One region of the Streptomyces chromofuscus genome, then DNA from elsewhere that is predicted to be linked to it. Evidence: riboswitches for the same ligand, from Rfam matches in the RefSeq annotation. Region 1 holds a riboswitch; the other holds the start of a gene.
The links. A riboswitch is a leader RNA that binds a small molecule or an ion and turns the genes downstream of it on or off. The one in region 1 is predicted to bind cyclic di-AMP.
Positions count from the first base shown of each region.

Region 2: another riboswitch for cyclic di-AMP. It lies ahead of IPT68_RS21975 (C40 family peptidase); the one in region 1 lies ahead of IPT68_RS31770 (LysM peptidoglycan-binding domain-containing M23 family metallopeptidase).

Region 1 is NZ_CP063374.1:7,097,427-7,100,825, forward strand. It holds gene IPT68_RS31765 (tyrosine-protein phosphatase) at 1-671, opposite strand, end outside; cyclic di-AMP (ydaO/yuaA leader) riboswitch at 1,297-1,456, shown strand; gene IPT68_RS31770 (LysM peptidoglycan-binding domain-containing M23 family metallopeptidase) at 1,460-2,452, shown strand; gene IPT68_RS31775 (SGNH/GDSL hydrolase family protein) at 2,664-3,399, shown strand, end outside.
Region 2 is NZ_CP063374.1:4,842,532-4,845,930, reverse strand. It holds gene pcrA (DNA helicase PcrA) at 1-1,074, opposite strand, end outside; cyclic di-AMP (ydaO/yuaA leader) riboswitch at 1,385-1,550, shown strand; gene IPT68_RS21975 (C40 family peptidase) at 1,559-2,764, shown strand; gene IPT68_RS21970 (hypothetical protein) at 2,842-3,195, opposite strand.

The sequences.
Region 1 (3,399 bases):
GCCCGCGCGTCGAACAGCGGGTTGAGCAGCTCCATGACCTCGGGGGAGTAGGCCGATGCGGCGCTGCCGCTGCGGTGCACCTTGTAGCGGCGGTGCTTGGCGTTGGACTCCAGGTAGTCGGCGAGGATCGCCTCGTGCTCCACGCCCACCGCGAGCAGCGTGACAGCGATCGACAGCCCTGCGCGGTCCTTGCCCGCCGCGCAGTGCATCAGCGCGGGGACGCTGTCCTCGGCGAGCGCGTGCAGCACCCGGGAGTGCTCGGCGGTGCGCTCCTTGATGATCGCGCGGTACGAGGTGATCATCCGGTCCGCGGCCCTGCCGTCCGCCAGGATCCCGCGCAGCTGCTCCACGTCCCCGTCCCGGACCATCTGCCAGAACTCGGCGCCGTCCGCCGGGTCCGTCAGGGGCAGGTTGACGTTGCGCACGCCCGGCAGCTCGACGTCCGGGCCCTCCAGCCTCTGGTCCGCGGCATTGCGGAAGTCGAAGATCGTGTGCAGCTCCAGGGAGGCGAGGAACGCGGCGTCCTCGGCCGTGGCGTGGGCGAGGTGACCGCTGCGGAACAGCACCCCGTGCCGTACCCGGCGCCCGTCCACGGTCGGCAGTCCGCCCACGTCGCGGAAGTTGCGCACTCCGGCCAGTTCGGGCTCGGTCGACGGCACCTGCTGCGTCACGGGGGCTCCCTCCCATCGGCCCCGTCGGCGCGGCTCGTCGACGGGCACGCCTTGACGATACGACACGGATTCCTCGGGCAATGAGTTGTCCACAGGCGGTCACGGGGAGTTGAAGGAGTTGTCCGCAGGCATTGCCCCCCAGGTCCCGGACCCCGATCGTCCCCGCGCGTGAGCGGACTCCCGGAACCCGATCGAGGGAGTCCAGCACTTGACGTACGAAGAGGCATCAAATCGGACGTAAAGGGTCAATCGGCTCGACTATTGGCGAGCTCTGCAGAACGGCATCGATGCGGCTGTTTTCCTGCCGTGCCCCATCTAAGCCCTCTGTCTGAATTGGCCCTTTAGGCCGAACTCGCCTGGTTTCGCTGAAAGCTGGAGCAGGCTCAGTGAGCAGCGTCATATTCGTGACCGAGCGTCGCCTGGCAGGTGCACGTAATCCCTGAGGCTATCAAGGGCGTTTACGGAAAAGAGCGGCGCCGTAATACACGGAGTGTGACCGGAATTCGGGTGAACGGATCACGAAAACGGCGTTCCTGCGGAACCTCTTGCTTGTCCCTTTGCGTCTTGCTCGCTTACGTTCCACACCGATCCGGGCGGACGCCGAATCCTGCCGCCGCCCGGTGCCCGCGCAAACTCACCCGTGTTCGGCAGGAGCGGGGGACCCACAGGTAGAAACGCCTGTTCCGGTCTCCGGAACGGCTCGGGGTACAGCCGCGTTTCGGCGCGGCCGGACATCTCCAGTCCGCACCCGACAGCTCACCTCGCAGGCGCCGGAGAGGAATTCGCCCATGCCCGCGAAGGGTAAGCACCGCCGTCCGAAGACCCAGCGCTTCACCCGTTCCATCGCCGTCGCCGGAACCGGTGGCGCCGCACTCGCCCTCCCGCTGATGGGGGCCGCCGGCGCCCACGCCGCCACTCCCGAGACCGCCGCGGAAAAGGCCGTTCAGTCCGCCCCGGCCGGCAAGACGGCCGTCCAGCAGAACGCCGCCGTGAAGAAGTCCACCGCCGAGAAGGCGGGCGTGCGGACGTACTCGGTGAAGGTCGGCGACTACCTCTCGAAGATCGCCGACGAGCAGAACGTCAGCGGTGGCTGGCAGCGGCTCTACGAGGACAACCGTGAGGTCGTCGGCGAGGACCCGTCGCTCATCCACCCCGGTCTGAAGCTCACCATCGGCAAGAAGGCCGCGGCGAGCAGCGACGAGTCCGCCTCGTCCCCCCTCTCGTCCGAGTCCTCCTCCTCGTCCGAGTCGTCCGCTTCGACCGAGGCGTCGCAGTCCTCCGACGTGTCCGAGTCCGCCGGCGCGTCCGAGGCCGCCGCGCAGACCACCGAGGTCTCGACCTCCACCCAGACCGATGACACCGCCCCGGCCGCCGGCTTCTCCGCCCCCGTGGACGGCGTCGGCGTCGGCACCGCCTACCGCGTCGCGGGCAGCATGTGGTCCAGCGGCTACCACACGGGCGTCGACTTCGCGGCCCCGACCGGCACCCCGCTCAAGGCCGTCGGCGCGGGCACGGTCGTCTCCGCGGGCTGGGCCGGCGCGTACGGCAACCAGGTCGTCATCCAACTCGCCGACGGCTACTACGCGCAGTACGCCCACCTGTCCTCGCTGTCCGTCTCCAGCGGCCAGAGCGTGACCGCGGGCCAGCAGGTCGGCCTCTCCGGCTCTACCGGCAACTCGACCGGGCCGCACCTGCACTTCGAGATCCGCACCACGCCGGACTACGGCTCGGACGTCGACCCGATCGCCTATCTCCGGTCGAAGGGCGTCTCCGTCGGCTGACGCACGCCCCTCACGGCTCCGAAGGCCGGACCCCGTTCCCCGGGTCCGGCCTTCGGTGTGGTCGGCCGACGGCCTTATTCCGCAGTTGACCAATCCTTTGGCCGTGGCCTTTCTCACCGTCCGTCAAGCCTTGCCTACGGTCGCGTAGGTCACATTCGAAGAGGAATCATGGTCCGACGTGGCAGACGATTCGAAGAATGACAGCAGATCAGTGATCGGGTCGTACGTGGCGGTGGGGGACAGCTTCACCGAGGGCGTCGGCGACCCCGGCCCGGACGGGGCGTTCGTCGGCTGGGCCGACCGGTTCGCCGTACTGCTCGCGGACCGCCGGCCCGAGGGCGACTTCCAGTACACCAATCTCGCCGTGCGGGGCAGGCTGCTCGACCAGATCGTGGCGGAGCAGGTCCCGCGGGCCGTCGAACTCGCGCCGGACCTGGTGTCGTTCTGCGCAGGTGGCAACGACATCATCCGTCCCGGCACCGACCCGGACGACGTCGCCGAGCGCTTCGAGCGGGCGGTCGCCGCCCTGACCGCCGCCGCGGGCACCGTGCTGGTGACGACCGGCTTCGACACCCGGGGCGTCCCCCTCCTGAGGCACCTGCGCGGCAAGATCGCCACCTACAACGGGCATGTGCGGGCCATCGCCGACCGGTACGGGTGCCCGGTGCTCGACCTGTGGTCGCTCAAGTCCGTGCAGGACCGCCGTGCCTGGGACCACGACCGGCTGCACCTCTCACCCGAGGGGCACACGCGCGTGGCGCTGCGTGCCGGTCGGGCCCTCGGCCTCGCCGTCCCCGCCGACCCGGAGCAGTCCTGGCCGCCGCTGCCGCCGCGCGGCACCCTGGAGGTGCGGTTGGACGACGTCCACTGGGCGCGCGAGCACCTGGTGCCGTGGATCGGACGGCGACTGCGCGGGGAGTCGTCGGGCGACCATGTGACCGCCAAGG
Region 2 (3,399 bases), 2.3 Mb from region 1:
CTCCAGCAGGATCGTCGTCGCGTCCGGGTAGTCCTCCTCGAACTGGAGGATGTTGCGGATCGTCGCGCCGCGGAAGGCGTAGATGGACTGGTCGGCGTCACCCACCACGCACAGCTCGGCGGGCGGCAGGTCGTCCTCGCCGGGCGGTACGTCCTCGTCGTGCGCGCCGGTGCCGACGAGCTCGCGGACGAGGGCGTACTGGGCGTGGTTGGTGTCCTGGTACTCGTCGACGAGGACGTGCCGGAAGCGGCGGCGGTAGTGCTCGGCGACGTCCGGGAACGCGCGGAGCAGGTTGACCGTCGTCATGATCAGGTCGTCGAAGTCGAGGGCGTTCGCCTCGCGCAGGCGTGACTGGTACAGCGCGTACGCCTGGGCGAGGGTCTTCTCGAAGCCGTCGGCGGCCTGGGCGGCGAAGTCCTCCTCGTCGATCAGCTCGTTCTTCAGGTTGCTGATCTTGGCGCTGAAGGACTTGGGCGGGAAGCGCTTGGGGTCGAGGTCCAGGTCGCGGCAGACCAGGGACATCAGGCGCTTGCTGTCGGCTGCGTCGTAGATCGAGAAGGACGAGGTGAAGCCGAGCCTCTTGGACTCGCGGCGCAGGATGCGCACGCACGCGCTGTGGAAGGTCATCACCCACATGGCGTTCGCGCGCGGGCCGACGAGCTGCTCGACGCGCTCCTTCATCTCGCCCGCGGCTTTGTTGGTGAAGGTGATCGCGAGGATCTGGCCCGGGTGCACCCCCCGCTCGGCGAGGAGGTGGGCGATGCGGTGGGTGAGGACCCGCGTCTTGCCGGAGCCGGCGCCGGCCACGATGAGCAGGGGGGAGCCGGAGTGGACGACAGCGGCGCGCTGGTTGTCGTTCAGCCCTTCCAGGAGCGCGGCGGCGTCCACGGCGGGGCGATGGGCGCCGTCTCGGTAGTAGGCGTCCCGGTCCCGGGGCACGTCGAACTTCCCGTCGAACAGATCGTCCGGAACCGGCTCCGGAGCGTAATCGTCCTCGGGCGGCGGCGGAGGCTCCTCATGGGCCCGCGGGGCCTGGAGGTCCGCCAGGAAGCTGTCGTCAAAGAGGCTGCTCATCGCTCTCCGAGTCTAGGGTGCCCCACTGACAACCCGCGGCCTCCTCGAGAACATCCCCGGGCCGGGACGCGGAACGAGGTCCCGGAGGGAGACGGGCGTCACAGGCGGGCCACCCGCGGGACGCCCTGCCCCGCCCCCACGCCGACCGGGCACTCACCGTCCGAACACGATCTCACGCGCGCCGTGACGTCTGACCGCAGGTCACGAAAATGTATCGGGCATATCACCCACCAACCTTCACAGGGGCCACACGAGTTGGCTAGCGTGCCGGTCAGGCCGCACGACCCCCACCGGCGAACGTCGCCGGGCCGCGCGGCCTCCGCCGAGTCCGGTGCGCCCAGGCGGCCGGAGCCGGGGACCCAACCGAACCTGGGGTGAATCGGCCGGCTCCCACCCGGAGCGGACCGTAGGGCAACCCTTCCGAACCACCCGCCCGAACCCGACAGCTAACCCGGTAGGCGGCAGATGGAAGGAGTCGCCTCCTTTGGCGTCGCACCGCAAGTCGCGCCCCGCGGGCGCGCGGGTAGCAGGCATACGGACCCCCGCCCTGGCCACCGCTGCCCTGACTTCCGTGGCCCTGCTCTCCCAGACCGCCAACGCCGCACCCTCGGCCGACGACAAGCCGAGCCTGGAAGAGGTCGAGAAGAAGGTCGACGATCTCTACCGCCAGGCGGAGTCGGCGACAGAGAAGTACAACGCGGCCAAGGAGCGGACCGCGAAGCAGCGCAAGCACGTCGACACGCTCCTGGACGACGTCGCCCAGCGCACGCAGAAGCTGAACGAGGCGCGCGAGGAGCTGGGGGCGTACGCCGCCGCCCAGTACCGCACCGGCGCGTCCGTCCCCGACACCGCCACCTTCCTGCTCGCCGACTCCCCGCAGGACTACTTCGACCAGACCCAGCTGATGGGCCGGCTGACCAGCCATCAGAAGAGCGCGGTCGACGAGTACTTCACCGAGCAGTCGGCGACGATGCAGAAGCGCCAGGAGGCCACCGAGAGCCTGGCGACGCTCACCGAGTCGCAGGACGAGCTGCGGACGGCGAAGGCCACCGTCCAGAAGAAGCTCGCCGACGCGCGGGACCTGCTGTCGGAGCTGACCGCCGAGGAGAAGGCCCGCCTCGCGGCGATCGAGAAGGAGAAGCAGGAGGAGGCCGCGCGCAAGGCCGCCGAGCTCGCCCGGCAGCAGGCGGAGGCGGAGGAGCAGCGACGCCAGGAAGCGGCGCAGCAGGAGCAGGAGCTGGCCCAGGAGCAGACGCAGGAGTCGGCCGGCAGCGGTTCGTCGACCACCACCGAGTCCGGTTCCGGCACCTCCGTGTCGGACTCCTCGTACGGCACCAAGGCCGAGAAGGCGCTCGCCTTCGCCCGCGCGCAGATCGGCAAGCCGTACGTGTGGGGTGCCACCGGACCCGACTCCTACGACTGCTCTGGCCTCACGCAGGCCGCGTGGAAGGCCGCCGACGTCAGCCTGCCCCGCACCACCTACGACCAGGTCAACGCCGGCACGACGGTCTCCCTCGCCGCCGCCCAGCCGGGCGACCTGATCTTCTTCTACGACGACGTCACCCACGTCGGCATCTACATCGGCAACGGCATGATGATCCACGCTCCGAAGCCGGGCACGTACGTCCGCGAGGAGTCGGTCTACTACGACGGCGAGTCCTCCATCCACAGCGTCGTCCGCCCGGCCTGACACCGGGCGCCGGGAGGCGAACGACGGGCACGCGCGCGTGCGGCGGTGTGTGCGGCACGCGCGCGTACGGCGGGACGTCAGGTCCAGAGCACGGCGATGAAGACGTTCGCCGTGGTGAGAAGCCCCACCAGGCCGAACATGCCCTTGTCCACCTTTTCGTCGTCCCGTTTCACGTAGACGAGGCCGAGGATCACGATCAGCAGGGCCAGCTTCACACCGATCTTGATGTTGTCGACGGGCTGGTCGTCGGCCTGGTTCAGGCCGACCAGGATCACGCCGGTGACCAGCATGGTCAGCGCGCCGTGCAGCATCGCCGGGACGAATCGCGCGGTGCCGGCCCCCATCGCCTTCATCTGGGTGAGGAAACCACCGAGGAGGGAGGCGATGCCGATGATGTGCAGGCCGACGAAGAGGTGGATGAGTACGTCCATGGCCGGAGCCTAATCAGGAGGTACTGAGGCCCCAGCAGGGGGGTACGGAGACCTTCTGGGGGCGTTCCGGGCCGCCCGGCACCGGGCCGCGGCCACGGGCTGCCCGGAACCTCCCGGTCGAGCACACGGTGACTGCGTACGGGCCGCACGGTGACTGCATATATGCGCGCCATAGCAGCCTCGCGGCCACATCCGCCCAGGAAA